One region of the Mycobacterium spongiae genome, then DNA from elsewhere that is predicted to be linked to it. Evidence: riboswitches for the same ligand, from Rfam matches in the RefSeq annotation. Region 1 holds a riboswitch; the other holds the start of a gene.
What was found. A riboswitch is a leader RNA that binds a small molecule or an ion and turns the genes downstream of it on or off. The one in region 1 is predicted to bind magnesium.
Positions count from the first base shown of each region.

Region 2: linked by a shared signal. The riboswitch ahead of F6B93_RS09760 (Rv1535 family protein) and the one ahead of F6B93_RS01165 (hypothetical protein) in region 1 are both predicted to bind magnesium.

Region 1 covers NZ_CP046600.1:294,457-310,432, reverse strand. Annotated here, with positions in the region: gene F6B93_RS01190 (FadD7 family fatty acid--CoA ligase) at 1-1,002, opposite strand, end outside; gene F6B93_RS01185 (bestrophin-like domain) at 1,692-2,486, shown strand; gene oxc (oxalyl-CoA decarboxylase) at 2,896-4,686, shown strand; gene F6B93_RS01175 (LysR family transcriptional regulator) at 4,670-5,614, opposite strand; gene F6B93_RS01170 (L,D-transpeptidase) at 6,095-6,850, shown strand; gene F6B93_RS01165 (hypothetical protein) at 6,946-7,161, opposite strand; M-box (ykoK) riboswitch at 7,460-7,630, opposite strand; gene F6B93_RS01160 (acyltransferase family protein) at 7,708-9,666, opposite strand; gene F6B93_RS01155 (CaiB/BaiF CoA transferase family protein) at 9,973-11,145, opposite strand; gene F6B93_RS01150 (AMP-binding protein) at 11,531-13,159, shown strand; gene F6B93_RS01145 (SDR family NAD(P)-dependent oxidoreductase) at 13,161-13,949, shown strand; partial or broken gene F6B93_RS01140 (universal stress protein) at 14,110-14,547, opposite strand; gene F6B93_RS01135 (SRPBCC family protein) at 14,907-15,368, opposite strand; gene F6B93_RS01130 (rhomboid family intramembrane serine protease) at 15,420-15,976, opposite strand, start outside.
Region 2 covers NZ_CP046600.1:2,379,667-2,395,642, forward strand. Annotated here, with positions in the region: gene pks2 (sulfolipid-1 biosynthesis phthioceranic/hydroxyphthioceranic acid synthase) at 1-3,096, opposite strand, end outside; gene F6B93_RS09735 (AMP-binding protein) at 3,344-5,098, shown strand; gene F6B93_RS09740 (carboxymuconolactone decarboxylase family protein) at 5,973-6,554, shown strand; gene F6B93_RS09745 (PaaI family thioesterase) at 6,539-6,985, opposite strand; gene F6B93_RS09750 (nitronate monooxygenase) at 7,045-8,181, shown strand; gene F6B93_RS09755 (TetR/AcrR family transcriptional regulator) at 8,189-8,836, shown strand; M-box (ykoK) riboswitch at 8,876-9,044, shown strand; gene F6B93_RS09760 (Rv1535 family protein) at 9,385-9,627, shown strand; gene ileS (isoleucine--tRNA ligase) at 10,012-13,176, shown strand; gene F6B93_RS09770 (class I SAM-dependent methyltransferase) at 13,193-13,765, opposite strand; gene F6B93_RS09775 (DNA polymerase IV) at 13,830-15,230, shown strand; gene F6B93_RS09780 (asparaginase domain-containing protein) at 15,195-15,976, opposite strand, start outside.

The DNA.
Region 1 (15,976 bases):
TTGCAGGGCAAGGACAGTTTCCGCGGTGAGCGGCGCGCTGCAACTGCGGATGAAACGCAGGGATGCACGCTTCGCCCGGGCGGGTTCGGAGCCCGACTCGGATCGCAGGCGCTCCAGCAGGATTTGGTGAATCGTCGGCACCGCCGTGTACCAGGTGGCCCCAACGGCGTCCATGTCGTCGGCGAAGGTGCGCGCCGAGAACCGGCCGCCCGCGGGCAGCAGCACCGCGCCTCCGGACGCCAGAGTGGACAGCAACGCAGCGATCAACCCGTGGCCGTGGTAGAGCGGCATCACGGCCACTGTCGCGTCCTGCGGCCCCAGCCGGTACTCGGCGATGATGGCGCGCACGGAGGTGGCGATGTTTGCGTGGGTCCAGGGGACCATCTTGGGCGACCCCGTCGTCCCGCCGGTGAACATGATCATGGCGTCGTCTGCCCGGAGTCCGTCGGGCGTCGACGTGACCGGGTGTGGTTCGGTGACCGGGCCGAGATGGACAGACAGCGGGCTGTCCGCGGCGCTACCGTCGGGGCCGACCCTGACAGCGACCGGCCAGCTCCGGATCGACGGCTCTTCCCCATCGTCCCTTGCGGCGCCGTCCACGAGCAGTGCCCGTGCTCCCGCCGCCTGGCAGCGGGCACCCTGCTCGTGGACCGGCAAGGCCGGGTCCAACGGGACAACCACCAGATGTGCCCGTGACGCCGCCAGGAGGGCGATGACGAATTCGGCATTGCTGCCTGCACGCAAGGCCACCCGGTCGCCTGGCCGCAGGCCCGCGGCCACCAGCTGCCCGGCCAGGTCATCGGCGAGACGGACCATGTCGCGGTAGGCGATCGGCGTGCGCTCAGCGGCGACGATGAGCGCCGGCGCCTCCGGCACCCCGGCTGCCGCCGCCTCCACCAGGTCGGCGATGCGCGGGCCGCGCGATGCGGGCGTCTCGGGGGACCGGTACGCCTCGATCTGGTGAGTCACCGCCTGGCCACTGTTGGTCGGGTTCGGTGTCATTGTGTGCGCTCCCTTCAAGCATCCGGGGTTCGAGATTGGCACCCCGTCAGCACGATGCCGGGACGCAGCGGGCGACGTCCAATACCGTTCCGCTAACGGTCAATAGGCACTGCCTATCGACCCGGGTCGATACGGCCGTGAGCGGCGGGAACGCGCGGACCAAGCGGAGCTGCATTGGCTCAGGTATCAGGCGCGCAGGTAGGGCACGCCGGCAGGTGGGCCGGTGTACGCCCGGCGGGCCACCAGCAGACCCAGGGACGATCGTGCCTTCGCGCTTGGTGGATGGCGGTAAGGCACGCGACGTCCTCAGCGGGTTCGGAGGCCTCGAAGCCAGCATGGTTCGGCCGCACCGAGTAGTTGTCAGACGTTGGCCAATGCGCCACCGCGTGGCCACGGCAAGGACCGTTGCGCAATCACGCACCTTGGCCATGGTTTTTTCCGCACGACCGGAATCGGGCGTGCTATAGCCTCCGTCGCAATTGACCGTCCCGGGTCGCTGGTCTGCAACCGTGTCGGGCTGATAATCGCCGATCAACACACGTGCTAGGTCAGTACCGCAATGTGCGGCGTAAAGTGCACGTGAGGCACGGCGTCAGCGCTAAATGCGAAAAGGCCCAGCCACGTACCGGCCCGGCATGGTCAGGCAATCCCGCACAGGGTCGCCAGCATGATGTCGCGAGGAGTTGATCTTGAGTCGCTGGCTCGTGAGCAGCATCCCACTATGGCTGCTACTACTCGGACTCCTAATTTTGATCGTAGGCGGCGCACTCGTCATCCAGACCTATGTCCGGCATCGCTTCCCCCAGATCAAACAGGACGCCCACAATGATGTCACTAGGTTCGCATACGGGGTTGTCGGATTCGTGTATGCATTCTTCATCGGTTTCGTCGTTTCTGCTCTATGGAGTCACATAAAGACCGAGGATGCTCAAGCGCGGATCGAGGGTGCCGGCGGAGTGCAGCTTGCCAGGGACGTCAACGCGTTCGACGAGGTCGACAGAGACCGAATCCGAAAGAGTCTGTTGGAGTACGAACGTGCGGCCCTCGCGGAATGGCCCCTAGCCGCACGCGGTAGGTCCTTACCCGAGGCCGACAAAGCCTTACAACGCCTCTACGCTGCGTACAGCGAAGTGCGACCGCGCAACGATATCCAAAAAGCCTTCCTCACAACTTCTTTCAGTAACCTCAACAGCATCAGCCAAGCCCGCACCGAACGAGTCATCCAGGCACGCATCGATACCGGTATGCCCTGGTCAATTTGGGTGGTGATTTTGCTGACCAGCGGGCTGGTCCTCGCGTGTGCGATCATCTACGGCGTCGAGCAATCCAGAATGCACTATCCTTTGGTCGCGACTGTGGCCGTGCTCGTAGCGGCCAACCTGTTTCTCGTCTTGGAACTCTCACACCCATTCATCGGCAGATTTGCGACGTCCTCGCAGCCGCTGCACCATGTCGTGGAGGTGCTGTCGACGCCGCCGACGTAGCGGCGATGTCTGCCCGAGTGACCGCCGTCACCGCCGGTCCCCGACGTTGCCGCCGGCCCACCGCAGCCGGAGACTGTGCGGTTGCCACCGACCGATCGCCGGTGCGAAAGCCTGCGCGCCGCAGCCTTACAATGAGTTGGGGCACAAGGACTTTTAAAGAGGCAACGGAGTAGCGCAGTGCGCCGCCCATAGCTTCACCGTTGTGCATTGTGCACACTCCGCTTGGCCAGTGACCTCGCTTATGCGGGTTGTCCCGCCGGGCTTCTCCAGTCAATAGACACCGTGAATCACTGCATAGCAACTCGGTCTTGGACATCGGCGGGGCACGACGCCACAGTGAGGACCGGGACGCCGGCGGCCCAGCAACCGTCGAGAACCATCCGCGATACGCATACGAGGAGCCGCCACCATGAGCACACGTTCGGCATACGCACGTCAAGAGCCGGCCGAATCAAGCGGAACTGCACTGACTGACGGCATTCACCTCGTGGTAGACGCGCTCAAAGCGAACGAGATCAAGACCATCTACGGGTTGGTTGGCATTCCGATCACCGACCTCGCTCGAACTGCCCAGACGTCCGGTATCCGCTACATCGGCTTCCGCCATGAGGCCTCGGCCGGCAATGCCGCCGCGGCCGCGGGTTTTCTCACCCAGCGACCCGGCGTGTGTCTGACGACGTCGGGCCCCGGCTTCCTCAACGGCCTGCCGGCGCTGGCGAACGCCACGACGAATTGCTTCCCGATGATTCAACTCTCCGGATCGAGCGACCGGTCGGTTGTGGACCTGCAGCGCGGCGATTACCAGGACCTCGACCAACTCAACGCGGCGAGGCCCTTCGTGAAGGCGGCCTACCGGATCGGGCAGGTCTCCGATATCGGGGTCGGCGTCGCCCGCGCCATCCGCACGGCAATCTCGGGGCGCCCGGGCGGCGTCTACCTCGACATCCCCGCCGCGGTGCTGGGTCAAACTCTTGAGACGTCGGCCGCTTTGGACAGTATCTGGCGGCTGGTCGACCCAGCTCCGCGACAACTGCCGGCAACGGACGCGGTCGAACGCGCTCTGGATGCGCTTTCGCAGGCCCAGCGCCCACTGATCGTGCTCGGCAAGGGAGCGGCATACGCCCGGGCTGAAGACGAGATCCGGCGGTTTGTGGAGGCGACCGGGATTCCGTTTCTCCCGATGTCGATGGCCAAAGGGCTGCTGCCGGACTCGCACCCACAATCGGTTGCCGCCGCCCGGTCGTTGGCCATTTCCCGTGCGGACGTCGTGTTGTTGGTTGGCGCCCGGCTGAATTGGCTACTCGGCCACGGCGAGTCGCCGCAGTGGTCAGCCGATGCGAAGTTCATCCAAGTCGATATCGCACCTTCGGAGTTCGATAGCAACCGGCCAATCATGGCGCCGCTGACGGGCGACATCGGCTCTGTGATGTCAGCGATGGTCGGCGGCCTGACCGCGCACACTACCGTCGCCCCGGCGTCGTGGACCACGTGGTCCGCCGAGCTCGCCGCCCGCAAGGCCCGTAACGACGCTACGATGCGCAGCCGGCTGGCCGAGGATCCGCGCCCGATGCGTTTCTACAATGCACTCGCCGCGATTCGCACCGTGCTGCAACGAAATCAGGATGTCTATGTGGTGAACGAAGGTGCGAATGCCTTGGACCTTGCGCGCAACGTCATCGACATGGAGCTGCCGCGACACCGGCTTGACACCGGCACCTGGGGAGTGATGGGCATCGGTATGGGCTATTCCGTCGCCGCCGCCGTCGAAACGGGGCGTCCTGTCGTTGCCATTGAAGGCGACAGCGCATTTGGCTTCAGTGGCATGGAGATCGAAACCATCTGCCGGTACCGACTGCCGGTGACAGTCGTCATTCTCAACAACGGCGGCGTCTATCGCGGTGACGAAGTCACCACGGCCGAAAACACTGCCGCTCCCGGCGGTAGCGACCCGGCACCCACCGTGTTGAACTCTCAGGCGCGGCATGAATTGATCGCAGAAGCGTTTGGCGGCAAGGGATACCACGTGACCACCCCGTCCGAGTTGACAGCGGCCCTGACCGAGGCGATCGCGTCGAACGGACCGGCGATCATCGACTGTGAGCTGGACCCAGCCGCCGGGCAGGAAAGCGGACATCTCGCGAGCCGGAACGTCACCAGCGCTCTCACAGCGTCTTCGCCGCCGGTCAGCGCCGCGGGGTGATCCCCAGCAATTGCGCGTCGAAGAACTCATCCAGCTTCAGCTCCTGGCCGCAGGCGACGAGCGCGCGAGCGACTGGGGATCCCGGACCGGCAGCGTTGGTGGCCAAGGCGATCTGCGCCGTAAGAGCGGGTTCGACAAGCTCGACGGCGCGGATCTCGCTCCCGGCCGGCCCCTTCACCGGCATGGTCCAGAGCCAGGTGTGCGGAAGGATGGACGCCCAATTGCCGGTAGCGACCTGGGCAAAAAGCGAAGCGACGGAATCGGTCTCGACCTGCGGGGCGACTGTGAGGGAATGATCGGCAAAAGCCGCGTCGATCATCTGCCGATCGCGCATATCGGGGCTCAGCAACGCCAGTGGGAGTTGCGCCGCGTCCGGCCACCGTAGTCCAGGCGTACCCGGCGGCAGCATGTCCGTTGGCGCCAGCAGCACATACCGCTCCTCGTAGAGCGGCACGGTGTCCACGTCGTCGGCGTCCTCGGGTGCACGGTGCACGATCACGGCGTCGAGCTCGAAATCGCGCAGCCGTCGGTAGAGCTCGGTAGAGGCCAGCCGGGAACGAATTTGCGCCTTGGCCAACGGGTGCGCGGCGCAAAAGGCCGAGAGGACCAGCGAAGCCGTGGTCGAGGCGGAAGGTACCGTGCCCAGCCGCAGTGTTCCGGTGATCCCCGACCGCATAGCCAGCACCTCGGCTTTGAACGCATCGTGTTCGGCGAGAATCCGCTTCGCCCACACCACCAACCGCTCCCCCTCGGGAGTAAGGCCGGTAAAACTGTGTCCGCGGTTGATCAGGGTGACGTTGAGTTCGCGTTCGAGCTTGGCGATCGCGGCCGACAGCGCCGGTTGCGACACGTAGCACTGGTCGGCGGCACGGGCGAAATGTCGCTCCTGGGCGACCGCGACGAAGTACTCCAGCTGACGGAAGAGCACCCCCACCTCCTCGGTCCTGGGCACCGATCGGACTGGGGTTGGCGTGTCAGTGCCCGAGCGGGCCAACCTGGTGTCCGACCAGACCGATGACGACATCCGGGCACGTTCGGACGATGTGCAAGAATACCCCGCAGGGTGTCACTGGCGCACTGGTGGCGAACCGCATTGCGTGTCCACTGCTTCGGCCGATGCTCTGCCTTCACAATCCGTTCAGCAGGCTGGGCACGAACCCGCACCAGGGCGCGTCGGTCACCATTTACACCTTCGCCCGCGCCCACACCCACGCCCCGCGCGCGCACGACCCCCGCGGGCTGCGCGACGCGGAGCCCGGCGGCCCCCACTCGCCGGAGTGGACACCGGCAGCCGCACCCGCACGACCGACCGCCTGGTTGCGCCGGAATTGTTTGCTATGGCCCGCGAAGCGTCGACAGCAACTAGACTGTCAACGTGTTGATCGCGCCATCTCGAAGGGTGGGGGCCATGCGTCGGGCGATTCGTTATCTATTCGTTATGACCGCGATTACGGCGATGGTCGCGGCCGGGTCGAGCAGCCTGGTGACGGCCGCAGTCGCGGTCGACACGCGGATTCCGGACGTTGCTTCGGTGTTGCCGGCCGATGGCGCGGTGGTGGGCGTGGCGCACCCGGTGGTGGTGACCTTCAATGCGCCGGTCGTCAACCGCAACGCCGCGCAACGGTCCATCAGAGTCACGTCGCCGGGCAATATGACCGGTCGCTTCGAGTGGGTCGACGCCAACGTCGTGCAGTGGGTTCCGGACCACTATTGGCCACCGCATACCCGTGTCTCAGTAGGTGTGCAGCAACTATCGACCGGCTTCGAAACCGGCGATGCGTTGGTCGCCGTGGCCAACATCTCCGCGCACACCTTCACCGTCAGCAGAAACGGCGAGGTGCTCCGCGAGATGCCGGCGTCCATGGGCAAGCCCAGCCGCCCCACGCCGGTCGGTAGCTTCAGCGCTTTGTCGCGAGAACGCACGGTCGTGATGGACTCGCGGACGATCGGCATCCCGTTGAATCACTGGGACGGATATCTGCTAACCGCCCACTACGCCGTCCGGGTCACCTGGAGCGGCGTGTACGTGCACTCAGCCCCGTGGTCGGTGAATTCGCAAGGCTATGCGAACGTCAGCCATGGGTGTATCAACTTGAGCCCGGACAACGCAGCTTGGTACTTCGACACCGTAACCGTCGGCGATCCAATCGAGGTCATCTACTAGTCGTCCACAATCACCGCCGCGTGCGCCGAGTGTACGCCGCCACTAGCGGACACAGATTGCGAGCCCGCCACCGAATCGACAGCCGCCGAACGGATTTAGCGGTCGTCGCGCTCACCGAGCGGCGGATGTCCGCCCATCGAGGCCGTGATCACCGCGATCGGCATCCTCGACACGTAGAGGTTCGCCCGCTCTTGCGGTGTCAGCCTTTTCGGTGCGAACCACCGCTTCTTCGACCGCTGACCAGCACACTTCATCGCCGGTGTGCCCAGCCTCTTGCCACCGGTAAAACGGTGCGCAACAACGAAAGTCATGATTGCCTCCTCTCGGAAGCCCGATCGGGATGTGCGTCATCGACGCAAACGACATCCGGACCTCTTCGGCAACCCGCAGCACGATCAGCGCACGAGTCGCCAGCGCCCTAGAATGCTCAGCCCACAGTGGACCTGGCAAGAACGCCTGAACCGGATCGGGACAAGACGGATTTCGGATAGGGACTACCGCTTGGACTACTGTCGCTCATCTCGCCCTCACCTCCTCATGCCAAGGCACCAGCGGGTGCCACCACATTCACCTGCACGGGAGAGGTATCGAAAGCCGGCGTCCAGCCGGCGAACACCCCTCTCGTTGGAGCTTCGGCACTGCACGGCGTATTCGGATTACCCGAAAGCCACTTGGGCTCAACCCTTAGGCCGGGAAGAGCTGTCCTGACCCGGGGCGTCTCTCGACGTTCGGGGTCAGTGGCCTGTGTCCATGCAGACGCCTCACCTACCGAGGTGCTTGCGCTTCCATGCTCCCACCGAGGCCGCGATTCGTCAAACGTGACCCCCACGCACGCTGCCGTGCTACGCGATAGCCGACTACCGTACGGACTCCTCGATCCACGGGATCAACCATTTGACCCCTTCCGGAGTGAGGTGGACACCGTCACTTCGGACCTTGATGCCATCGACCTTGGCGGTGTAAACGCCATCCGGGCATAGCTTCTTGTTGAGGTCGATGATCCGCACGTTCGGGTGGTGACGAACCGTGTTGCGCAGCATGGTGTTCCACTGGTTGACCCGCTGGGGTTGATCCTCGGGATACAGTTTCCCGTTGGGCCTTTCACCGCCCCGGCTGTAGGGCGCGGTGGCAACCACGACCGGCACCCCGGTAGCACTGACGATCTTCAGGGCTCGCCGCAACTCGGCGTTGAGATACGCATCGAAAGTCGGCGTACCGATGTGGGTCCAGGTTCCCTCGTTGACCCGGTCGACCGTCTCCCACCGCCCAATGATGAGCAGCGCGACGTCCGGGCGATCGTGACCTATTTGGGTGGACCATCGGGTAGGCCACGTGTCGCATTCCGGTCTCTGCTCCAGGGTCTTGCCGATGTACCGATACGGCGTCCCACGCACCAGGCTGCAGCCGATAACGGTGTGGTCGATGAACCTGAACCCGGGTGTCGGCGGGAGGTAGTGCATCAAAGTCCATCCGATCGAGTCGCCGAACACCGAAACGGTGAACGGCTGGTTCGGATCTCGCCGCGCAGCGGTTGGCTCCCGCTGGCTCGCTCCCGGGGGCGACGGGGAGACCGCCGCCACTGCGGAAACCCCGGGTGGAACGCCGACCTCGCGCAGCGCAGGTCCGGTTCCCGCCGGAACAACCAACAGCGTCGCCGCGGCTGCCGTTGCGGCAGTGGCCGCCGCCAACGGCAACAGCGGTACTCGAGCGGGCCGCCAGCGGCGGATGGGTTGTTCGATCAGCCACCACGACGCAGCCGCGATGGCCACCGTGAGGGCGCACCGAGCGGCGAATAGTCTCAGCCCGGTCCAGCCGGTGCGTTCATTGTTGAGCGCCAGGAAGATCGGCCAGTGCCACAAATAGATTCCGTAGGAAATGGTGCCTAGCCACACCAGCGGCCGCCAGGCCAGGATGCGAGCAACCGCCGACCGCTGCTCGAGCGCAACCGGGGCGATCACGACGACAGCAGCAACCGCCACCGCGATCAATAGACCGCGACGGAAGTCGCTGACCCCGCCCGTTGCGTAGTGCGTCAACGCCGCTAGTCCTGCCACCCCGACAACCGGCAGAACGCAGGCAATCCGCCGGCCCCACCGAGTCCGGATCAGGCACCAGCCCCGGTTCAGCGATTGCCAATCCCGAATCAGTAGCGCCGCCGCAGCGGCACCGACCAACAAGGCCTGCGCGCGAGTATCGGTGCCGAAATAGATCCGGTCGCGCGTTGCATCCGTGGTGAAGATGATCGCAGCCGTGGCGGAAACAATCGCACCCACAGTGGCAATCACGAATGCGGCGAACCGAACCCCACCCACCGTGGCGCGTCGGAAGTAGCGCCTGGCCCGAAATGCCAGCAGTAAGGTCACCGCGATCAGCAGCACCGGCCAGACGAAGTAGTACTGCTCTTCCACGCCAAGCGACCAGGTGTGCTGCAGCGGCGAGGGCGGGGCACTCTGGGTGAAGTAGTCGGTCTGCTGGGCCACAAACCGCCAATTGGCCACCCACAGAAACGCAGCGAGGGCATCGCCGCGCAACCCACCGAGGGCCTGGTCGGGAAGAAGTTCGCGCGCCGCACCCACGGCGAGCACCATCAGGACCAGAGCCGGCAGCAGCCGGCGCGCCCGGCGAACCCAGAACGCGGTCAAGTCGATACGACCGGTGCGGCTCAACTCATCGAGCAGCAGCGACGTGATCAGGAATCCACTAAGGACGAAGAAGATGTCGACGCCGATGAACCCGCCGCCGACCCCGGGTATGCCGCCGTGCCCGACGAGCACCAGGACAACCGCGATCGCACGCAGGCCGTCCAGGGCGGGAATTCCGGCGCGCCGCTCGGGGCGGTCCCAGACCGCGAGCCGACCGGCACGACGAACGGGGGCAACCCATCGGCGCCGCCGCGCAGAAAGCGCCGGTGCGGGATGCGTCCCGCCCGGCTCAGCGCTTGCTGCTAGTGCGCCCCGACCACCTCGTCGCCTGGCGCCGTCGTTGCTGCCGATACGTCGCTGCCCCTCCTCTTGACCCCAGCAAGCCTAGATGCGACGCGGCGCGATACTGGCCGAGACACGCGAAGACACGCAACGGATTTGCGAATATCGGGCTATGCCGGATCGCCAGAGGGTTTCCCATCAACCCTGGTCAGATCCGCCGTCCAGCCCGAGTTGGCCCAGCACCTCCGCGGTGTCGGCGCCCAGCTCTGGTGCCGGACCCGCAACCCGGCCCGGCGTTCGCGAAAACCACGTCGGTACGCCCGGGAATCGCACCGGGCCACTTGGGGTGTCGACAGTTTCAAAAAAGCCGACGGTGTCGAGGTGACGATCGTCGAACAGTGCCGATGGACTGGACAGCGCCGATGCGGGTATTTCCAGCGCGTGGAACAGGTCCAGCCATTCCCCGGTCGTCCGCTGGCTCAGCGTCTCGGCCAACCGCGCGTACACGCTGTCAATGTGTTTCGCGCGCCCCTCCAGCGTGGAGTACAGATCGCACGCCCATGCCGGACGCACCGCGTCAATGAAGGCCGCCCATTGCCTGTCGTTGTAGATCAGCACGGCGATATACCCGTCACTTGTGCGGTACGGCCGCCGGTTGGGAGCTACCGAGCGCGGATAGACCGCCGGACCGAGCGGCGGATCGAACATCGCGCCGTTGGCATGCTCGACCAACATGAATGACGCCAGCGTCTCGAACATGCCGACTTCCACTTCTTGGCCTTCCCCGGTGCGCTCGCGGTGGAACAATGCCATCATCGTGGCGTAGAGCGCGGTGAGGCCGGCCACCTTGTCGGCCACGATCGTTCCGACGTAATTGGCTTCACCAGTGAGCTGCTCCTGGACGAACGGCAACCCGCACGCCGCCTGAATCGTGTCGTCGTAGGCCGGCAGCGCCCGGTTCGGTCCGCGCCGGCTGAATCCGTAGCAGTTGGTGTAGACGATCGTCGGGTTCATGGCCGCGACCTCGCTATAACTGAATCCGAGCCGGGTGATCGCCTCCGATCGCATCGAGTGGATAAAGACATCGGCCTGTGCAACGAGCGCCTGCAGTGCGGTCTTGCCGGCGTCGGACTTCAGGTCGATGCTGACGCTGCGCTTTCCGCGGTTGACATTGACGAAGACGCCGCTCATGCCGCGCGTCGGTCCGACCGAAACGTACCGGATGTCATCACCTTGCGGGGGCTCGACTTTGACCACGTCGGCGCCCATATCGGCCATGATTTGCGTGCAGTAGGGTCCCATCACCATCGCGGTGAGGTCGACGACCCGCACACCTGCCAAGGGGCCCGCACGGCCGTCCACGCTAGGCATCCCGCCCACGTTCCCGGTTTGTCCCCGTGGCCACCTGGACGCCGTCCAGCATACGGCCGGCATGACCGGCAGGGCCGGCGGGCAAGAGCACAGGCGCGGCGCAGATGGCTCCGGCCCGGCGCTGTGTCACACGGAGTATTACACCAACTGGGCGTTCGCCGCGGTCGGGTAGGTTGCTGCGGCAGCGCGAAGGCCCCCGCTGTCACGGGCTGTTCCGACGGATCGTCCCGGCCAGCACGTGGAACCCGGTGAGGCGGTATTTTTGCAGCTGAAGTGCGAATAGGGGTCCGCGATATTGCCGGCGTGGCGTGGGCCGGTGATCGGAACCAGCCGGAACGGGACCTCCTGACACGATGCTCTGAGAGGGCGGGCGATAGGCGCAGCGATGTCCGAGGATCGGAACCGAAAGCTGATCGGCCGGCGATGGGTTCGTTGGGATGACGAACGCGCCGCCGATGCCTACGCGCAGGGCTGGTGGGTCCGACGCACCCTGGCCGATTCGTTGCGCGAGGCCGCGCAGCAGACGCCCCGTCGGGTGGCGCTGGTCGACGCCGATCAGCGGCTCGATTGTGGAAGCCTCCACCAACACGCAATGACGCTGTCACAGGCGCTAACGGCGCGCATGCCTCCCGGCAGCGTGGTGACATTCATGCTTCCCAACTGGCACGAAGCCGCGCTGATCTACCTGGCCACGACCCTGGCCGGAATGGTGGCCAACCCGGTCCTGCCGTCACTGCGGGATCGTGAGCTCCGCTTCATCCTCGAAGACGCCGATAGCCGGATGATCTTTATTCCCTCGCTCTTCCGCCACCATGACTACATTTCGATGTTGAACCGGCTCACCGCGGGAATGAAGTCGCCACCCGATGTCGTAGTGGTTCGGGGGAATTCCGCCGGCGGTCAGACTCCATTCGAGTCGTTGCTCGCAGATCAGCTCGGAGGTCAGCTCGTAGATCAGAAGGCCACCACACCACGGCACGATATAGATCCCGACGCCATACGGATGCTGCTCTACACCTCCGGAACCACTGGTCGCCCGAAGGGCGTCTTGCACACTCACAACTCAATCCACGCCCTCATCTGTCAGATGCGGGACCACTGGTTGGTCGAGCCGGGTGACGCGTTCCTTGTCGCGTCGCCGGTCGCACACATCGGCGGCTCGATCTATGCGTTCGAATGCCCGCTGCTGCTGGGCACAACCGCTGTGCTGATGGATACCTGGGACGCCGACGACGCGGTCCACCTCTTGCAGACCGAACAGTGCACTCACATGGCCGGAGCAACACCGTTCCTCGAGCAGATGCTCGCTGCCGCCCAACGCAATCGCACCCGGTTGCCGCAGCTAAAAGTGTTTGCCTGCGGAGGAGCATCGGTGTCGCCATCGCTGATACGCCGGGCAGCAGCACATTTCGACCGCGCGGTGGTTACCCGCGTGTACGGCTCGACCGAGGTTCCGCTCACCACGATCGGGGCGCCCGACCACAACCAGCACGCCGCAGACACCGACGGCCGCGCCGGAATTGCCGACATCAAACTCGTCGACGGTGAAATCCGGGTACGCGGGCCGCAAATGCTGGTGGGCTACCAACACCCTGACGATGATGCCGAGTCGTTCGATACCGAAGGCTACTTCCGCACCGGTGACCTGGCGCGCTGGGTTGACGACGACTACCTGCTGGTTACCGGACGAGCCAAAGACATCATCATTCGTAGCGGTGAAAACATCTCGCCCAAAGAGATTGAGGACATCCTCGTCGCCCATCCAGGCGTCGCGGAGATCGCTATCGTCGGCGTACCCGACAAGCAGACGGGTGAGCGGGCCTGCGCCGTCATCGTTCCCATAGCCAGGCCCGGTCCAGACCTACGCAGCGTGCGTGGCTTTCTCGAGGATGCCGGCGTGGCGCGTTTCAAAGTCCCCGAGCAGGTGGTCATCTGGGACACGCTCCCGAAGAACGATGCCGGAAAGATTCTGAAACACCAGATCAAGGCGGCGCTCATGAAGGCGGAACAGTGACATGCAGGTAGCAATCATCACCGGGGCAACCGGTGGAATCGGCTTCCGTTGCGCGACGAAGCTCGCCGAGATGGGCGTGGCAGTGTTGGCGACGGGACGCAACGAAGACCAGCTCGCCCGACTGGCCGCGACCATCGACGATCCCGATCGGCTGGCCACCCACCGCGCCGACCTCACTGATGACGACGCGCCCACGCGGATCACCGATGCCGCCACCGATCGATGGGGCCGCATCGACTTCTTGATCAACTGCGCCGGCGTAGGCAACCCGAAGCCACTCCACGAAACCGACGACGAGTCCTTGGATTACGTGTTGAATCTGATGTTGCGCGCGCCATTCCGGCTAGCCCGGGAAGTACTGAAGTACCTGCAACCCGGCTCGGCGATCATCAACATCACGTCGACGTTCGCAGTCGTGGGCGGGCTGCGCGGCGGGGCATACTCAGCCGCTAAAGGTGGTCTCACCGCGCTAACCACCCACATCGCCTGTCAATACGGCGCTGAGGGAATCCGCTGCAACGCAGTAGCTCCGGGAGTCATCCAGACCGCGATGACCCAGCAACGCTTGCAGGATAAGGGTTTCCGGCGGATCAATACCGAAATGACGCCGCATCAGCGGTTGGGCACCGTAGACGATGTGGCGAGCACCGTGGCCTTCCTGTGCTCTCCCGGCGGTGCCTTTATCAACGGCCAGACGATCGTCGTCGATGGCGGCTGGAGCTCCACCAAATACCTGTCCGATTTCGCGTTGACCTCAGAGTGGACGATCGCTCAGCATGATTCGAACTGAAGCCGGATGCGGGCTACGATCGCGATCTGCGCTGTGACGGCCTCGCGAATGATCACCGCGGCCAATGGCCGATACTCGTCAGCGACGCCTGCTTACTGGGGCCCGGTGCGGTCCCACGAACGCTCCAACGCCTTTGGGACACAGAGTCGCCGCCCTTGCCGGTGGTGTTCGCTATCAAGATCTCGCAATTGGCTCTGCGGGACACGTTCGCGGGTATCGACAGCCATCGACCTAGTGTCCGGTCAAGTCCCACGTTGCCAACTACCAACAAATCCGCGTTGACCTCGTCCACAACCCTTTTCAGCACTTTGGTGGGACTGCCCTCTGGTGCTCGCGTGTCGATGTTCTTCGCCCCGGCGGCCTTTGCCCGCTCGCTAGCTTCACGCAATAACTCGTAGATCGGCGCCTGCCCGCACACTCTATAGCCGTCGTTCTTCAGCAAGTCCGCCGCGCGCAGGTCGTCGGGAGCAGGGAAGTGCCCGGTCGCAATGATCAGCGCGGCGTTGGACTTGCCGGCAATCGCCGCGGCTTGGTCGACCGCCCGCAGCGATGTCTCTGAACCGTCGGTCCCCACCACGACAGTCTGATAGGCAGGCATGTGTCGTGTTCCTCCTGAGTGTCGTTGCAGCGCAGCCCTAGAAAGAAGGGCGCAGCGAGTGCCGTTCCATGGGCGTTGGCCCGTCTCGGTGCTCGCGCTGGTTCTTCATCGATGTTGGCGGTCATTGGCCCGGCGAAGCGGGCGAGTCTTGTTGCTCGGACCCGCTAGGTAGCAACCTCGTTGACCGGGGTCTGACGTCGGCCGGCCAACAATGTATTCATTCTTGACCGCAAGTCTGCCCATGCACGCCGTGAATTGCACGCCAGTGTGATTCAGTCGGCGCATGTACGCGGAGTATGGTGCGCCTCACACTGCAACGCAGTGGCTCCGGGAGTATTGACCTCGCTGCGGAAGATCGCTCAGCACGATTCGAAGTGACGCCGGATGCCGGCCAACATCGCGACATGCGCTGTGACCGCCTCGCGAATGATCACCGCAGCCAGCGGTCGGGGCGCCGAGATGCGTACTCGCTCGGTCACCGCGGTGCCGGCGGCGACGGGCGCGAACGCGACTGCTCCGCGTAGCCGCACCGCCGGGAACCGATTGGCCTCGGTGATCACCTCGCCCCGCGCCGGCACCCGTAGACGCGCCCGGTAGCCGACACGCACAGTCCACCGCCCCAGCGGAATTCGGTCGACAACCCGATAGGTCCGTTGATAGCCGTCGGGAGTTTGGGCGCTCGACAGCTCGCGGACCGACACGATCAGCGGGTGCACGAGCTTCAGGTTGTCCAGGTCCACATAGAAATCGCGCACCTCGGCAGGTGGCGCGGGGACCTCTTCGGTCAGCGTTCGCTCGGCGTGCGCGACCCACCAGCCCATGGGGACAACCTAGCTTTAGCACGCCGGTGGCGCTGTGTGCCGGCGGCTGATTCAGCGCAGGTAGATGTGTCCGCCGAACATCGCCAGCAGATCAGCCGTGCGCCAGTAGATCAGCGCGACGAACACCATGACCACCGCGATCGTCGCTGCGGCGTGGATGACGTCACGGCGTTGTCTGGGCGCGTAGACGTAGGCGGCGGCGACGACCGCACCCGTGATCAACCCACCGATGTGGCCCTGCCAGCTGATCGCCGGGGCGACGAAAGTGAACGCCAAGTTCAGCACAATGAGCGCGACGACCCAACGGACGTCGAGGTTGAGGCGCCGTCCCACCACGAAGGTGGCGCCGAAGAGACCGAACACTGCCCCGGACGCGCCCGCCGTCGCCGTGTTCAGCGGCGAGACGAGGTAGACGAGCACCGAGCCACCCAACGCACTCAGCGCATACAGCGCGCCGAACCGGAGCCGGCCGAGCCACATCTCCAGCGGCGCGCCCACGACATACAACGCCCACATGTTCAACAACAGGTGCATGACGCCGTAGTGCATGAACGCCGAAGTCACCAGCCGATACCCCTGACCGGCAGCGACAGCAGGCGGCCACAAGG
Region 2 (15,976 bases), 2.1 Mb from region 1:
TCCATGGGCCGTCAGAAGTGCGTCGATATCATGCGCGGGAGGGTGGTCGGTGTCGTCGCATGCGCATAGCTCCGCGGTGGCCCGTCGTACCTTTTCGCCGTGCTGCAGGGTCTCCACGTCGAAAGTGGCGAGACCAGCAGCCCGCACCGAAGCGACGGCTCCGACGGGAGTTTCGTCGTCCAGCAACAGCATCTGCTCGAAGCGGATGTTGCGGACTTCGGATTGCTCGCCGAATACGGTGCGGGCGGCGGCCAGCGCCATCTCGCAATAAGCGGCCCCCGGCAGCGCGGCTACCGCGTGAATCCGATGGTCAGCCAACCACGGCTGGGTGGCGGTGCCGACATCGGTCTTCCACGCGTGCCGCTCCGGATCTTCCATAAGCTGCACGTGTGAGCCCAATAGTGGGTGCACCGCAACGGTATTGGCGGCCGTGTGGTGACTGACGCCGTGAGATTCCAGCATTAGGCGGCGGTTTGACCAAACCGGCAGCGGCGCGTCGACCAGGTGTCCGCCGGGATACAGCGCCGAGAAGTCGATCGCGGCACCCGCGCAGTGCACCTCGGCCACCAGCCCGCGCAAACCGTATGGCAACCGTTGCTCGCGCCGCATTCCAGCCAGCGCCGCGACTGGGATGTCGAGGCTCGCCCCGGTCTGCATGACGGCGCGGGTCAGCAGGGGATGGGGAGACAGCTCGCCCAGCACCCGAAAGCCGTCTTCAAGCGCCGCGCGCACCGCGGCGGAGAACCGCACCGCGTGGCGGAGGTTGTCAACCCAATACCGGGCGTCGCAGACAAGCCGTTCGCGCGGGTCGAACGAGGTCGCCGAGTAGTAGGGAACTTGCGGTGTCATCGGGGTGATGTCGGCTAGCACCTGGGACAATTCATCGAGAATCGGCTCGACCTGCGGGGTGTGCGATGCCACCTCCACAGCGACCTCGCGGGCCATCACCTCACGTTGCTCCCATGCCGAGACGAGGTCGCGCACGGTCCGGGTCGCCCCACCGATCACGGTGGACTGCGGAGAGGCCACGACGGCAATCACGACATCTTTGACCCCGCGGCTCGCCAGCTCCTCGCGCACTTGCTGGGCCGGTAGTTCCACCGCGGCCATTGCGCCGATACCTGCGATCCGGGTGCATAGGCGGGAGCGGCGACAGATGACGCGCGCACCGTCTTCTGGCGACAGCGCGCCCGCCACGACGGCCGCCGCCACTTCGCCCAGTGAATGGCCGACGACCGCGCCCGGCGTAACGCCGTAGGACTTCATGGTGGCCGCCAACGCGACCTGCATCGCGAACAGTGTGGGCTGGATTCGGTCGATCCCGATTACGGTCTGCGGTGCTGTCATCGCCTCCGTGACCGAGAAACCGGATTCTTTCGCGATCGCGGGCTCGATGCCGGCAACGGTCGCGGCAAATACGGGCTCCGTGGCCAGCAAGTCCGCCCCCATGCCCGCCCACTGGGAGCCCTGTCCGGAGAAGATCCACACTGGTCCGCGATCATTCCGGTCGACTGCGGCCGGGAATGGCGTGTCACCGTCGGCAACGTCGCGTAGCCGCTGGATCAACTCCGTGCGGCCCGTCGCAATCACCGCGCTGCGCACCGGTCGGTGCCCGCGGCGGCGTGCCAGCGTGTAGGCCAGATCCGACAGTTGCACGGGGTCGCTGCCGGCGGGCTTGTCGACCCAGTCGGCTAGCCGGCCCGCGGTCTGGCGCAACGCCTCGGCCGAGGTAGCAGACAGCACGAACAGCTGGGGGCCGGCCGTCCGATGCGGGGCGGCCCCGTTGGGTGTGGTTGCGGGTTCCGGGGCCTGTTCGAGAACGGCGTGCACATTGCTTCCCGACATGCCGTACGACGACACCGCGGCACGGCGCAGCTCTCGACCGTCCCTCGGCCACGATGTAATCTGCTGCGGCACAAAGAGTCCGGTCTCGATCGCAGCGAGTTCATCGGGCAGCCGGGTGAAGTGCACCATTGGCGGCACCACCCCGTGCTGCAACGACAAGACCGCTTTGATGAGCCCCACCGCCCCGGCTGCGGCTTCGGTGTGCCCGAGATTGCTCTTGGCCGACCCGAGTGCGCATCGTTTCCCGCCTGCGCCGTAGACCTGTGCCAGGCTTCCGAATTCGTTGGGGTCGCCAACCGGGGTACCGGTGCCGTGCGCCTCGACCATGCCGACGGTGTCGGGGTCCACTCCGGCGGCCGCCAATGCCGCCCGGTAGGCGGCAACCTGTGCATCCAGGGATGGGGCGGTAATGGTTTCGGTGCGACCGTCTTGATTTGTTGCGGTGCCCCGCAACACGGCAAGTATCCGGTCGCCATCCGCGAGTGCGTCGGAGAGCCTCTTGAGAACGACGATGGCGCAGCCCTCGGACCGTACGAAGCCGTCGGCGCCGGCGTCGAATGGACGGCAGCGTCCGGTCGGGGAGAGCATGCCCAGCCCGGATGCGGACGCGAACATCTGCGGTTCCAGCATGACCATGCACCCGCCGGCCAAGGCCAGGTTGCTTTCTCGCTCATGCAGGCTGCGGCATGCCAGGTGCACGGCTAGCAGACTCGACGAGCATGCCGTGTCCACCGTGATGGACGGACCGCGCAGCCCCAGGGCATACGACACTCGCCCGGAAGCCATGCTGAAAGCGGTGCCGGTGAACCCGTAGGCGTCGCCCAGAGCGCCGGCCGCGTTGGTGACATGGGCGTAGTCGTCGTGGCACATACCCACGAAGGCGCCGGTCAGTGAGTTGGCCAGGGATTGTGGCGCCAGACCGGCGTGCTCCGCGGCCTCCCACGCGGTCTGCAATAGCAAACGGTGCTGTGGATCGATCGCGGTTGCTTCCCGCTCGCTGATGCCGAAGAACTCGGGATCAAACCCGGACACGTCGTCCAGGAAGCCACCCCACCGCGACACCGACCGACCGGGCACACCCGAGTCGGGGTCGTAGTACTCGTCGGCATCCCACCGGTCGGGGGGAATGTCCGTGATCAGGTCTTTGCCGGCTAGCAATGCCTCCCAGAGCCGCTCGGGGGAGTCAATGCCTGTGGGAAGGTGGCACGCCATGCCGACGACGGCGACCGGAGTGACACGTGGTTGATCCACCGTCGTCCGCCTCTCTTTCGGTGCTTGAGGGGAGACTTTGCGAACGCCGCGGGGCAATCGCGTCCAGAATCCCTTCCAGCACTAACTCACGACGTCATCCTTCCTGTTCAGGACCGTCCGGCCGGGGAGCAACGCGCCGATGTGTTGCCGTTGATTTTCTCCGTTCGAGCTGGCGCCCGTGACCGTGATCTTGCCTGGCTGGTCAACGGGAGCCGCGCCGGCGGCCAAACAGGTAGTGTTGCTGGACGTGGCCGGCTCTTCCATTCCCACTGTGCTGCGCGAGCGCGCCAGCCTGAATCCCAACGATGCGGCTATGAGCTACATCGACTACGAGCAAGATTGGGACGGCGTTGTCGAGACCCTGACGTGGTCGCAGTTGTACCGGCGGACGCTCAACGTCGCCGCGCAGCTCAGTGCCGTCGGGTCCACCGGTGATCGGGCAGTGATACTCGCACCACAGGGACTTGAATACATCGTCGGATTTCTCGGCGCGTTGCAGGCCGGACGTATCGCGGTTCCGCTGTCGGTTCCCTCTGGTGGCGCGCACGACGAGCGGACGATTTCGGTGCTCACCGACACTTCGCCGGCCGTCGTGATGACGACGTCGTCCGTTGTCGACAATGTCATTGAGTATGCGCATCCGCAGCCGGGAAAAGCCGCACCAGCAATCATGGAACTGGATTTGCTGGACTTAGATTCTCGGCAGCGATCCCGGGGCCCGGGCACTCGCTCCACGGCCAGCGAGCAGCCGGAAACGCAGTACTTGCAGTACACGTCGGGATCCACCCGTACGCCGGCCGGGGTCGCGGTCTCGAGCCCCAATGTCTTCGCCAATTTTGCGCAGATCATCTCCGACTTGTTTGCGCCCCAGGGGGGAGTCGTCCCACCGGACCTCACGGTGGTGTCCTGGCTGCCGCTCTACCACGACATGGGTCTATTGATGGGGATGATCATGCCGATTCTGGCGGGCATCCCCACCGTGCTCACGAGCCCGGCGGGATTCCTGGCGCGGCCGGCCCGATGGATGCAATTGTTGGCACGCAACGGTTGCACACTTTCGGCAGGCCCGAACTTCGCTTTCGAAGTGGCGGTGCGTAAGACGGCAGACGACGACATGGCCGGGCTTGATCTCGGGGGGGTGCACAGCATCCTCAACGGAAGTGAGCGGGTGCAGGCCGCCACTGTCAAACGATTCATTGACCGGTTCGCCCCCTTTAACTTTCCCCCGGATGCGATGCGCCCCGCCTATGGCATGGCAGAAGCGACGGTGTACATAGCGCTTCGGAGTACCGGTGAGCCACCCAAAATCGGTTACTTCGACGCGGAGAAGCTCACTGCCGGGCAGGCGAGCCCGTGCACAGACGGCAGCGGCACGCCGCTGGTCAGCTACGGCGAACCGACGTCACAGCTGGTGCGCATCGTCGATCCCGAGACGAACGCCGAGTGCCCTGGTGGAACGGTCGGCGAGATCTGGGTGCAGGGAGACCACGTCGCGTCTGGATATTGGCAGAAATCTGAAGAGACCAAGCGCACGTTCGGCGCAAAGATTGTCAACCCGTTGGCGGGTACACCCGAAGGTCCATGGCTGCGAACCGGAGACTCGGGATTCTTCCACGAGGGCGAGCTGTTCATCATCGGCCGCCTGAAGGACCTGTTGATCATCTATGGGCGCAACCACTCTCCGGACGACATCGAGTCGACCATCCAGGAGATCACCGGAGGACGCTGCGCGGCAATCGGGGTCCCGGATGCTGGCGCTGAGAAGCTCGTCGCGATAGTCGAGGTCAAGAAACGGGGCGACTCCGACGAGCAGGTGCTCGATAGGCTGCGGGAAATCAAGCGTGACGTCAACGCGGCGATCTATGAATCGCACGGGCTGAGCGCGGCCGATCTCGTTCTGGTATCACCGGGATCGATTCCGATCACCACCAGCGGCAAGATCCGACGTGCGCAGTGTGTCGAGCTGTACCGACAACGCGAGTTCACGCGGTTGGACGCCTAGCAGCACGCGGCTCACGAGGTGGGCGCCCACCAATCTTCGACGCTACCGACCACAACAATCGAAGTGTCGTCGAACGCGGATTCAACATCACATAACAATGGCGCGGGTTAGCCACCCGACACTGAGGAGACACGCCCTAGGTGGTTGTGGCCTTGATGAGGTCGCCGCCCACCGCCATGGTGCTGGGCTGGTGGGCGTCGACATGCGTCTTACCGGATAGGCGAGCGTAGCCGTGAATCCTCTGAATCCGGATCGCTCTGCACGCTGGCGCCGTCGTACCGGACGTGGGTTCGCGAGTTCTCCGCTGGTGACTGTGCGACCGCGGTTCCGGCGCCTAGAACGCCGAGGCTGGCAATGGCGGCGCCGACAGTGACAAGTTTCCAGGCTGATGGTCTTTTCACGGTTGCTCCTGTCGTGTGCGAGAGGGCGTATTCCGCTCTCGTGTTCAGGTTGCCCAGGCAACGTGAAACCTCAAGGAGCCGAAGATGAGCGGCCTCTCACTTTTCTGGCTTAGGGGACACGTCCTAGGATCGGGCGGTCGCACATCATCTCAGCCGGCTGGGCTACCGGCTGGGCAACCCGCGCAGCGTCGCCATTTGCTACCCGAAGAAGCCTGACTGGCCGTCCCCGGCACCGGGGGCTAGGCGTTGAGCGAAGGTTGGGCAAAGCTGCGCGTTCCGTTTGTTCTACGAGTACACGTCGCTGGTGCGTTCCGAGCCACCCGGGACGTACCCGGGGACCCACCCGTGCGGCAGGGCCGCAAGGCTGCTTTGCCGCCGCGTCCGCCGAAGCGGCGGAGATGTGCTGACTACCATGGCGGTGACCGCGACGGTGTCCCGCCCACCCATGGAGTGCTCACACCATGACCCCACCGATGAATCCGGCCCGAGTGCCCTTATTGCCGATAGGCGAAGCCAAGGCGGCCGCCGACGAAGCGGGCGTACCTGACTACATGGCAGAGCTCAGCATCTTTCAGGCGCTGTTGAACCATCCTCGGCTAGCGCGTGTCTTCAACGACCTGCTCGCGAGCATGCTGTGGCATGGTGCCCTCGATCCGAGGCTGCGCGAGTTGGTGATCATGCGGATCGGTTGGCTTACTGCCTGCGACTACGAATGGACCCAGCACTGGCGTGTGGCGTCAGGACTCGGGGTGGCGGCCGACGATCTGCTCGGCGTGCGGGATTGGCGGGCGTACGACGGGTTCGGTCCCACCGAGCGGGCCGTGCTGGCGGCCACCGACGACGTGGTGCGTGACGGATCGGTGAGTGCCGAGAGCTGGGCCGCCTGTGAGCGCGAGCTGCAGAGCGATAGCACCGTCCTCATCGAGCTCGTCACCGCGATAGGCGCGTGGCGGATGGTTGCTTCGCTGCTCCACAGCCTCCAAGTTCCGTTGGAAGAGGGTGTGTCGAGTTGGCCGCCCGACGGTAGATCGCCCGGATCTCAGACGATCCGGTAAGTCTGAACCGCGTGGGCAACGACGTTGCCGCCAGGATCGGTCGCGGTGATTTCGGTGAACGTCAGCTCTTTGCGCCGTCGCGCGGTGCGCGCATGGCACAGCAGGTCGCAGCGCTTGGCGGCACCGGTGTACTGGATGCTCATTGCCACCGTCGAGGCGCGCATGCCCTTGCCGAAGTCATGGTTTGACCAGGCGGCCGCGGCTCCGGCCGTGTCCATGACCGATGCGATCACCCCACCGTGAAAGTAGATGCCGTCGTTGGTGAGGTCGTCTCGGAACGGCAGCCGGAGTGTGACGTCGTCGGGCTCGTAGCGTTCGAACACGATCCCAAGCCCGCCGATGTACGGCGTCTTTTGCATCAGGTCGCGCACTGCCTGGCGCCGCTCGTGTTGCTGCTGAGCGGACAAGGAGGCGGTCGATGGCTCAGACATGGCAGGTAGACTACCGTATTCGATTGACATATCAATCAATAGCTCATAGCGTCATCACAATGCGAACCAGAGTCGCTGAGATGCTTGGCGTTGAGTTCCCTATCTGCGCTTTCAGTCATTGCCGCGACGTTGTGGCCGCTGTCTCCAACGCAGGCGGATTCGGCATCCTGGGCGCGGTCGCGCACGGCCCCAAGCGCCTGGAGAACGAGCTGACCTGGATCGAAGAGCAGACGGGCGGCAAGCCTTATGGGGTCGACCTGCTGTTGCCCCCCAAGTACGTCGGCGCCGAGCAGGGGGGGATCGACGCACGCCAGGTCGCCGAATTGCTGCCCGAAGATCACCGCGCATTCGTCGACGACATCTTGGTCCGCTACGGGATCGCCCAACCTGCCGAGGGGCAGTCACCGTCTATGCCGGGATCCGGGGGCGGGCTCAATGTCTCCCCGAAGGGTTATGAGCCGCTGCTCGATGTGGCCTTCGCTCACGACATCCGGCTCATTGCCAGCGCACTCGGGCCGCCTCCGCCCGACCTTGTGGAACGAGCGCACGGTCACGATGTGCTGGTCGCTGCCCTGGCCGGCACCACCCATCACGCACGCCGGCACGCGGCCGCGGGCGTCGACCTGATCGTCGCCCAGGGCACGGAGGCCGGGGGTCATACCGGCGAAGTCGCCACCATGGTTCTGGTTCCCGAAGTCGTCGACGCGGTCGCGCCGACGCCCGTTTTGGCCGCGGGTGGGATCGCTCGCGGCCGCCAGATCGCTGCGGCCCTGGCCTTGGGTGCCGAAGGCGTGTGGTGCGGCTCCGTGTGGCTGACCACCGAGGAAGCCGAGACGCCCCCAGTGGTCAAGGACAAGTTCCTGGCCGCCAGCTCCTCGGATACGGTGCGGTCCCGGTCTATGACTGGCAAACCGGCACGGATGCTCCATACGGCCTGGACCGACGAGTGGGACCGACCGGATAGCCCAGAGCCCCTTGGCATGCCGCTGCAAACGGCCCTGATCGCTGAGCCGCAAGTACGGATCAACCAGGCCGCCAGTCATCCGGGCGCGAAGGCTGGTGAGCTGGCCACCTACTTCGTCGGCCAAGTGGTCGGTTCGCTCGACCGGGTTCGGCCAACGCGCTCGGTCGTGCTTGACATGGTCGAGGAATTCATCGACACCATCGGGCAACTCGAGGCCCTCGTTGAGAGGTGACGCCAAGGTGAGCACCACCCGGCGGCGCCGGGCGGTCAGCGACGACGAGAAGTCACAACGGCGCGACGAGATCATGGCCGCGGCCAAAGAGGTCTTCGCTCGCAAGGGTCTGCACGCCACGACCATCGCCGACATCGCTAAACAAGCCGGTCTCGCGTACGGCCTGGTCTACTGGTATTTCGACTCAAAGGACGATCTGTTCCACGCTTTGATGGCGGTCGAAGAGACTGCGCTGCGCACCCACGTCGCGGCAACACTGGCCGCTGTCGATGGCGTCGAAAAGACCGGGGGAGAAGCGGCGTTCCGGGCAGCGGTGCGGGCGACATTCGAGTTCTTCGAAGCTGATAGGGCTGCCGTCAAGCTGTTGTTCCGCGACGCCTCTGGGCTCGGTGATCGTTTCGAACGGCACTTGGGTGGGATATACGAGCGTTTCATCGACGATATCGAGATTTTCGTCGTCGCCGCGCAGGACCGTGGGGAGGTGGTGGCCGCTCCGCCCCGAATGGTCGCATACACCCTGGCGGCGCTGGTGGGTCAGCTGGCACAACGGCGGCTGAGCACCGATGACGACGTCACGGCTGCTCAAGTCGCCGACTTCGTCGTGGCATTGGTTCTTGACGGGCTGCGCCCGCGCCCGGTGCCGACACGCGACTAGATCACATTGACCCAGCCGTCCCGGTCATGCATGATCGGGAAGGCACCTCGTTAGGTGAGGCGGCCACACGAACATAGGCCACTGACCCCGAACGTCGAAAGACGCCCCGGGTCAGGACAGCTCCTCCCGGCTTAAGGGTTGAGCCCAGGTGGCTTCCGGTTACCGGACACGTCGTGTGGTGCCAAAGCTCTGACGAGTGGGGTGCAGATTTCCGACAGTCGTCGGTGCTTCTGTACTCCTTTGTTGCGCATGGATCGTGCGGTATCCGCACGCGTCGCGAGCTAGAGGAGGTGAGGGACACATGAGTTCCAGTGATAGTCCGGACCGATATCCGGGCTTTGTTTCGTCCCGATCCGTCCTCCGGCGCGATGCTCTCGGCTGAGGCGTCAAACCCAGATGGCGTTCCTGAATCGGAACGGTGACGGGACGAGACCAAGTCATGTTCAGGTCAGTCCGTTAGTGCTCGTTTGATTTTCGTCCTCGATCGTTGAAGTTCACCCACATTTCTTGAACTCCATCCACGTTCTTGAATTCCAGTAGGAGGCGTCATGACCGCCGTTCTGTTTGAGGAAGTTGAAGTAGCAGCTGTGGCGCCCGCCCCCAAGCTGCAGCTAGTGCGCGATGGGTCCCCGGCCCCGGCGCCCAAGAAGGTTGCACGCCGGGCAGATGCCCAGCCGTTCGGCGGTGGCGGCGACCCGCTGGTCGATGGGGCAGCTCGTTTGCTGAGCATTCCCCTGCGGCACCTTTACGCTGCGCTGTGGCGTGCCGGTCTGATCGATGTCCAGGCGTAGTCGATGGATTGCGAGCAATCGTGGCTCCAAGGGACTACCCGACTGCAGGGATGTCCTGTGGCCCGGTAGTCCCTTGGAGCCAACTAGGGCCGCGATGCGGATTTGCGGCGCTTCAGTAGAATCGGCACAACGGCATCGATCCGGCTATCACCGGGGAGTCTTCGGAAGAACGGTCAGTCTGGCCCAGTAGAACCGAACGGGTTGGCCCGTGACAGCCATAGTTGAGCGGTCGCGCGTGAGCGTGGCAAGCGGGGTGGTACCGCGCCGTCTTCGCACCAGCGAAGCGTCGTCCCCGGGGCCTGAATCACAGGCACGCAGCGCCGAGAGGGCACACGCGCAATGTGTCCATACCGGCTACCGGGGCACAGGGAGACGACGCGCACAGTGACCAACACCGCATATCCGAAGCCTGCCGGCGGGCCGCCCGATTTTCCAGCCCTCGAACTCGACGTGCTCGACTACTGGACCCGCGACGACACCTTCCGCGCCAGTATCGCGCGTCGCGATGGCGCCCCCGAGTTCGTGTTCTACGACGGGCCCCCCTTCGCCAACGGCCTGCCGCACTATGGACATTTGCTCACGGGCTACGTCAAGGACATCGTTCCGCGTTACCGCACCATGCGCGGCTACAAGGTGGAGCGCCGCTTCGGCTGGGATACGCACGGGCTTCCCGCGGAGTTGGAAGTCGAGCGGCAGCTAGGTATCACGGACAAATCCCAGATCGACGGCATGGGGATCGCGGCGTTCAATGACGCCTGCCGAGCATCCGTGTTGCGGTATACCGACGAATGGCAGGCGTATGTGACCCGGCAGGCGCGCTGGGTCGACTTCGACAACGATTACAAGACGCTGGACTTGCCGTATATGGAGTCGGTGATCTGGGCGTTCAAACAGCTGTGGGACAAAGGTCTGGCGTACGAGGGCTACCGGGTGTTGCCCTACTGTTGGCGCGATGAAACACCTTTGTCCAACCACGAACTGCGGATGGATGACGACATCTACCAAAGCCGGCAAGATCCCGCGATTACCGTCGGCTTCAAGATCGCAGACGGCGACCCAGGCAACGAGCTAGCCGGTGCCTATCTGCTGGTGTGGACGACGACGCCGTGGACCTTACCGTCGAACCTGGCGGTTGCCGTTCATCCGGACGCGACCTATGTCCAGGTGAAGACCGGTGAACGCCGGTTCGTCGTGGCAGAGGCGCGGTTAGGTGCCTACGCTCGCGAGTTCGGCGAAGCCCCCGATGTGCAGGGCACCTATCGCGGCGCGGATCTGCTTGGGCTCCATTATGTTCCGCCGTTTGCGTACTTCATGGACTCGCCCAACGCTTTTCGGGTACTGGCCGGGGATTTCGTGACCACCGAAGACGGCACCGGGATCGTGCACATGGCACCGGCGTACGGCGAGGACGACATGTCGGTCGCGGAAGCCGCCGGTATTGAGCCGGTCACACCGGTTGACGCCAAGGGCCGGTTCGATGCAACCGTAGGTGATTACCAGGGCGAGCACGTCTTTGACGCCAACCCCACGATCATCCGTGACCTGAAGAATCGGGCCGGTCCGGCCGCGGCGAACGGCGCGGTGCTGGTTCGCCACGACACCTACGAGCACCCTTACCCGCATTGCTGGCGGTGCCGCAACCCGCTGATCTACCGCGCGGTCTCGTCGTGGTTCGTTCGGGTCGCCGAATTTCGAGACCGCATGGTGGAGCTGAACCAGCAGATCACGTGGTATCCCGAACACGTCAAAGACGGCCAGTTCGGTAAGTGGCTGCAAGGTGCCCGCGATTGGTCGATCTCCCGAAACCGATACTGGGGAACTCCGATTCCGGTATGGAAGTCCGACGACCCGGCCTATCCGCGCGTGGACGTCTACGGCAGCCTCGACGAGCTGGAGCGTGACTTCGGCGTGCGACCGACCAATTTGCACCGGCCCTACGTCGACGAGCTCACCCGACCCAATCCGGACGACCCAACCGGCGCCAGTGCGATGCGGCGGATCCCCGATGTGCTCGACGTCTGGTTCGACTCCGGCTCCATGCCGTATGCCCAGGTGCACTACCCATTCGAGAATGCGGATTGGTTCGATGGCGCCGATAGCGGGGACCACGGCGAGCGAATCGATCCGCACTATCCCGGCGACTTCATCGTCGAGTACATCGGGCAGACCCGCGGCTGGTTCTACACCCTGCACGTACTGGCCACCGCGTTGTTTGACCGCCCAGCATTCAAAACCTGTGTGGCGCACGGGATTGTGCTAGGTTCCGACGGCCAAAAGATGAGCAAGTCGCTCCGCAACTACCCGGACGTCGCCGAGGTGTTCGACCGGGACGGCTCCGATGCCATGCGATGGTTCCTCATGGCCTCGCCGATCCTGCGCGGCGGAAACTTGATCGTGACCGAACAAGGCATCCGCGACGGTGTCCGGCAGGTGTTGCTGCCGCTATGGAACGCCTACAGCTTCCTGGCGCTCTATGCACCGAAAGTCGGTACGTGGCGTACCGATTCGGCGCACGTCCTGGACCGCTACATCCTGGCCAAGCTTGCGGCGCTGCGCGATGCGCTCACCGAGGCCATGGATGTCTGCGACATCTCCGGGGCCTGCGAACACCTTCGCCAGTTCACCGAGGCACTGACGAATTGGTATGTGCGACGATCGCGTTCGCGATTCTGGGAAGAAGATGGCGATGCCATCGATACCCTGCATACCGTGCTCGAGGTGACCGCGAGGCTGGCTGCGCCCCTGCTGCCGCTGATCACCGAGATCATCTGGCGCGGTGTCACCGGCGAGCGGTCGGTACATCTGACGGACTGGCCGCACGCCGATGTGCTGGTGGCCGACAATGATCTGGTCGCGGCGATGGATCAGGTGCGCGAAGTGTGCTCGGCGGCGTCGTCGCTGCGCAAGGCCAAGAAGCTGCGGGTACGCCTGCCGCTACCTAAACTTACCGTGGCAGTGGATAATCCGTTGCGGCTGAAACCATTCACCGATCTGATTGCCGATGAGCTCAATGTCAAAGAGGTCGAGTTGACCGACGCGATTGACACATACGGGCGGTTCGAGCTCACCGTCAACGCCCGGGTAGCCGGCCCACGGCTCGGCAAGGATGTGCAGGCCGCCATCAAAGCCGTCAAGTCCGGCGACGGCATCGTGCACCCGGACGGCACCCTGTCGGCGGGTCCGGTGGTGTTGCAGCCCGACGAGTACAGCTCCCGGCTGGTGGCCGCAGACCCCGAGTTCACCGCGGCCCTGCCTGCCGGCGCCGGGCTTGTGGTGCTGGACGGTGCGGTGACCCCCGAACTAGAGGCCGAGGGCTGGGCTAAGGACCGTATCCGCGAACTGCAGGAATTGCGCAAGTCGACCGGGCTGGACGTTTCCGACCGTATCCGGGTGGTGATGTCGGTTCCCACCAAATACGGAGACTGGGCGCGTTCCCACCGTGATCTGATCGCCGGGGAAATCCTGGCCACCAGTTTCGAATTCGGCGAAGCCGACGATGCGGTGGAGATCGGTGAGGGGGTGCGGGTGGCGATCGCCAAATCTGGGTGAATCGAAATTCCGCATGCTAGCGCGCTGGTTTGACTGCCCGCCAGCGCTGCCGACCCGAGCGGACTTCGACGTCGACGTCATCAAATCCGGCTGCGCGCAAACGATTCGGCAGAGTCTCGGGCGGGATCGGATTGTAGGTGTCGCGGAAATGCAGTATCCGAAACAACATTGACGGCACACCATCACTGCCCGCGAACACCCCTCCCGGGCGCAACACCCGGAAGGCCTCCGTAAACAGCCGGTCCTGCAGGTCGGTGGTGGGGACGTGGTGGAGCATGGTGAAGGACACCACCGAGCTGAACTCGTCGGCAGGCAACCCGGTATCGGTGCCGTCACCGTTGATGATGCGCGCGCGCTCGCCGTAGCGGCGCTGCAGCCGCTGTGCCATCGGGGTATCGATCTCGACGGCGGTGAGCCTCGGCGTCATGTCGACCAATACCCGCAGGATCGCGCCGTAGCCGGGTCCGATCTCGAGGGCATTGTCGCCAAGGTCGACGTTGGCCAGACACCATGGCAACAGCTGGTTTTTCACTTCCGTTGCCCAGCGGTCGGAGTTGCAGCTCAGCCGGTGACACAGGTTCATGGCCATACGCCACGAGGTTAGCCGAATAGCATGAACAGCTGTGGAGTCCCGTTGGGTGCTGCACCTGGATATGGACGCGTTCTTCGCCTCCGTCGAGCAACTCACCCGACCCACCCTGCGCGGGCGGCCGGTGCTGGTCGGCGGCTTAGGGGGCCGCGGCGTGGTCGCCGGCGCCAGCTACGAGGCGCGGGCGTTCGGTGCCCGGTCGGCCATGCCGATGCATCAGGCTCGTCGCCTCATCGGCGTGACGGCCGTGGTGTTGCCGCCGCGTGGCGTGGTCTACGGTGCAGCCAGCCGCCGGGTCTTCGAGACCGTGCGGCGTGTCGTGCCCATCGTCGAGCAGTTGTCTTTCGACGAGGCCTTTGCGGAGCCGCCTCAACTGTTCGGGGCGTCGGCCGACGCCGTGCAGGCGTTCTGCGAGGACTTGCGACGGCGGGTGCGCGAAGACACCGGCCTGGTCGCATCGGTCGGCGCCGGTTCCGGCAAACAAATCGCCAAGATCGCGTCCGACCTGGCCAAACCCGACGGCATCCGGGTGGTGCGGCGCGCCGAAGAACGATCGCTGCTGGGCGGGTTGCCGGTGCGCCGGCTGTGGGGTATCGGCCCGGTGGCCGAGGAGAAACTGCATCGGCTCGGCATCGAGACGATCGGTCAGTTGGCCGCGTTGACCGACGCCGAGGTAGCCAACATCCTGGGCGCGACCATTGGCCCGGCATTGCACCTGCTGGCCCGCGGCATCGACGATCGACCCGTTGCCGAGCGTGCCGAAGCCAAACAAATCAGCGCCGAGTCCACGTTCGCGACCGATCTCAGCAGCCTGGATCAATTGCACGAGGCCATCGACCCGATCGCCGAGCATGCACATCAACGCCTCTTACGCGATGGCCGTGGCGCTCGCACCGTCACCGTGAAGCTAAAGAAATCCGATATGAGCACCCTCACCCGCTCGGCCACACTGCCCTATGCGACCGCGGAGGCCGGTGCACTGATTGCCCTAGCCCATCGGCTCCTGCTCGATCCGCGCCAGATCGGGCCGATACGCTTGCTCGGCGTCGGGTTTTCGGGTCTGAGCGATGTTCTGCAAGAGTCGCTGTTCCCGGATTTGGAACTGTTCGCGCAGACCTCGGAGGCCCAGGACCTCGCCGCTGCGCCGGCGGTGGCGACGGGAGCATCGGTAGCGCCGAGCGAGAGCGATATGGGTTGGCGGGTGGGAGACGACGTCGTACACCGAGATCTCGGCCACGGCTGGGTACAGGGTGCGGGCCACGGTGTGGTGACTGTACGTTTCGAGACCCGGGGGTCCGGTCCGGGCCCCGCACGCACCTTCCCGACCGACGCCAACGACCTGACCAGCGCCAACCCGATTGACAGCTTGGACTGGCCGGACTACGCGGATGACCCTGCGGCGCTGCGCAACGAGGACCAGACGGCCACCTCACCCCCAGCGGCCGATGATGTCAGCGGCCGGTAGTTCCGCGGCCAGCGCCGCCATGAGCAGGACCCGCGCTTGAGGCGGTGCCAGCTGCGGCACCATCAGCGCTCCGGCGTCGAGCAGCTCGTGGCCGGGCCCGTACCCGGCAGCAACCCGTCCGCCGGAGACCCGGGTGGACACCGCGATGACGACTCCCTCGCGGCAGTGGCGACGTACCCCCTCGATCACCGCAGCCCCGACATTGCCCGAGCCCATCGCCTCCAGCACGACGGCCCGCGCGCCGGCGGCCACACACGCATCCAGCGCCACCGAGTCACTTCCCAGATATGCCGAGACGATGTCGACCCGGGGTGCCCCGGTGGCGCTGAGCTCGCCCACGTAGGGGCGGATCTTGTTGTGCGTCATTGCCACATCGCCGTCGACTGTGCCCACGACTCGGCCGGAAAAGCCGCTCAGGTCCGCGGTGGCCACCTTGCGCAAGCTCAATGGCTGCAACACCCGACCCGCGAAACTCACCAGCACACCGAGGGCACGCGAAGCGGGGCTGGCTGCCAGCGCCAGCGCGTCGCGCAAGTTAGCGGGTCCGTCGGCGTCAGGAGCGTCGGCGCTGCGCATGGCACCGGTCAAGACAACCGGGACTTCTCCGGCATAGGTGAGGTCGAGCCACAGCGCGCTTTCTTCCATCGTGTCGGTCCCATGGGTGACCACCACACCCTCGGCACCCGCGCGAATCGCGGCCCGGATCGCGGCGCTCATCCGATCCCAATCGGCGGTCGTCAGCTCTG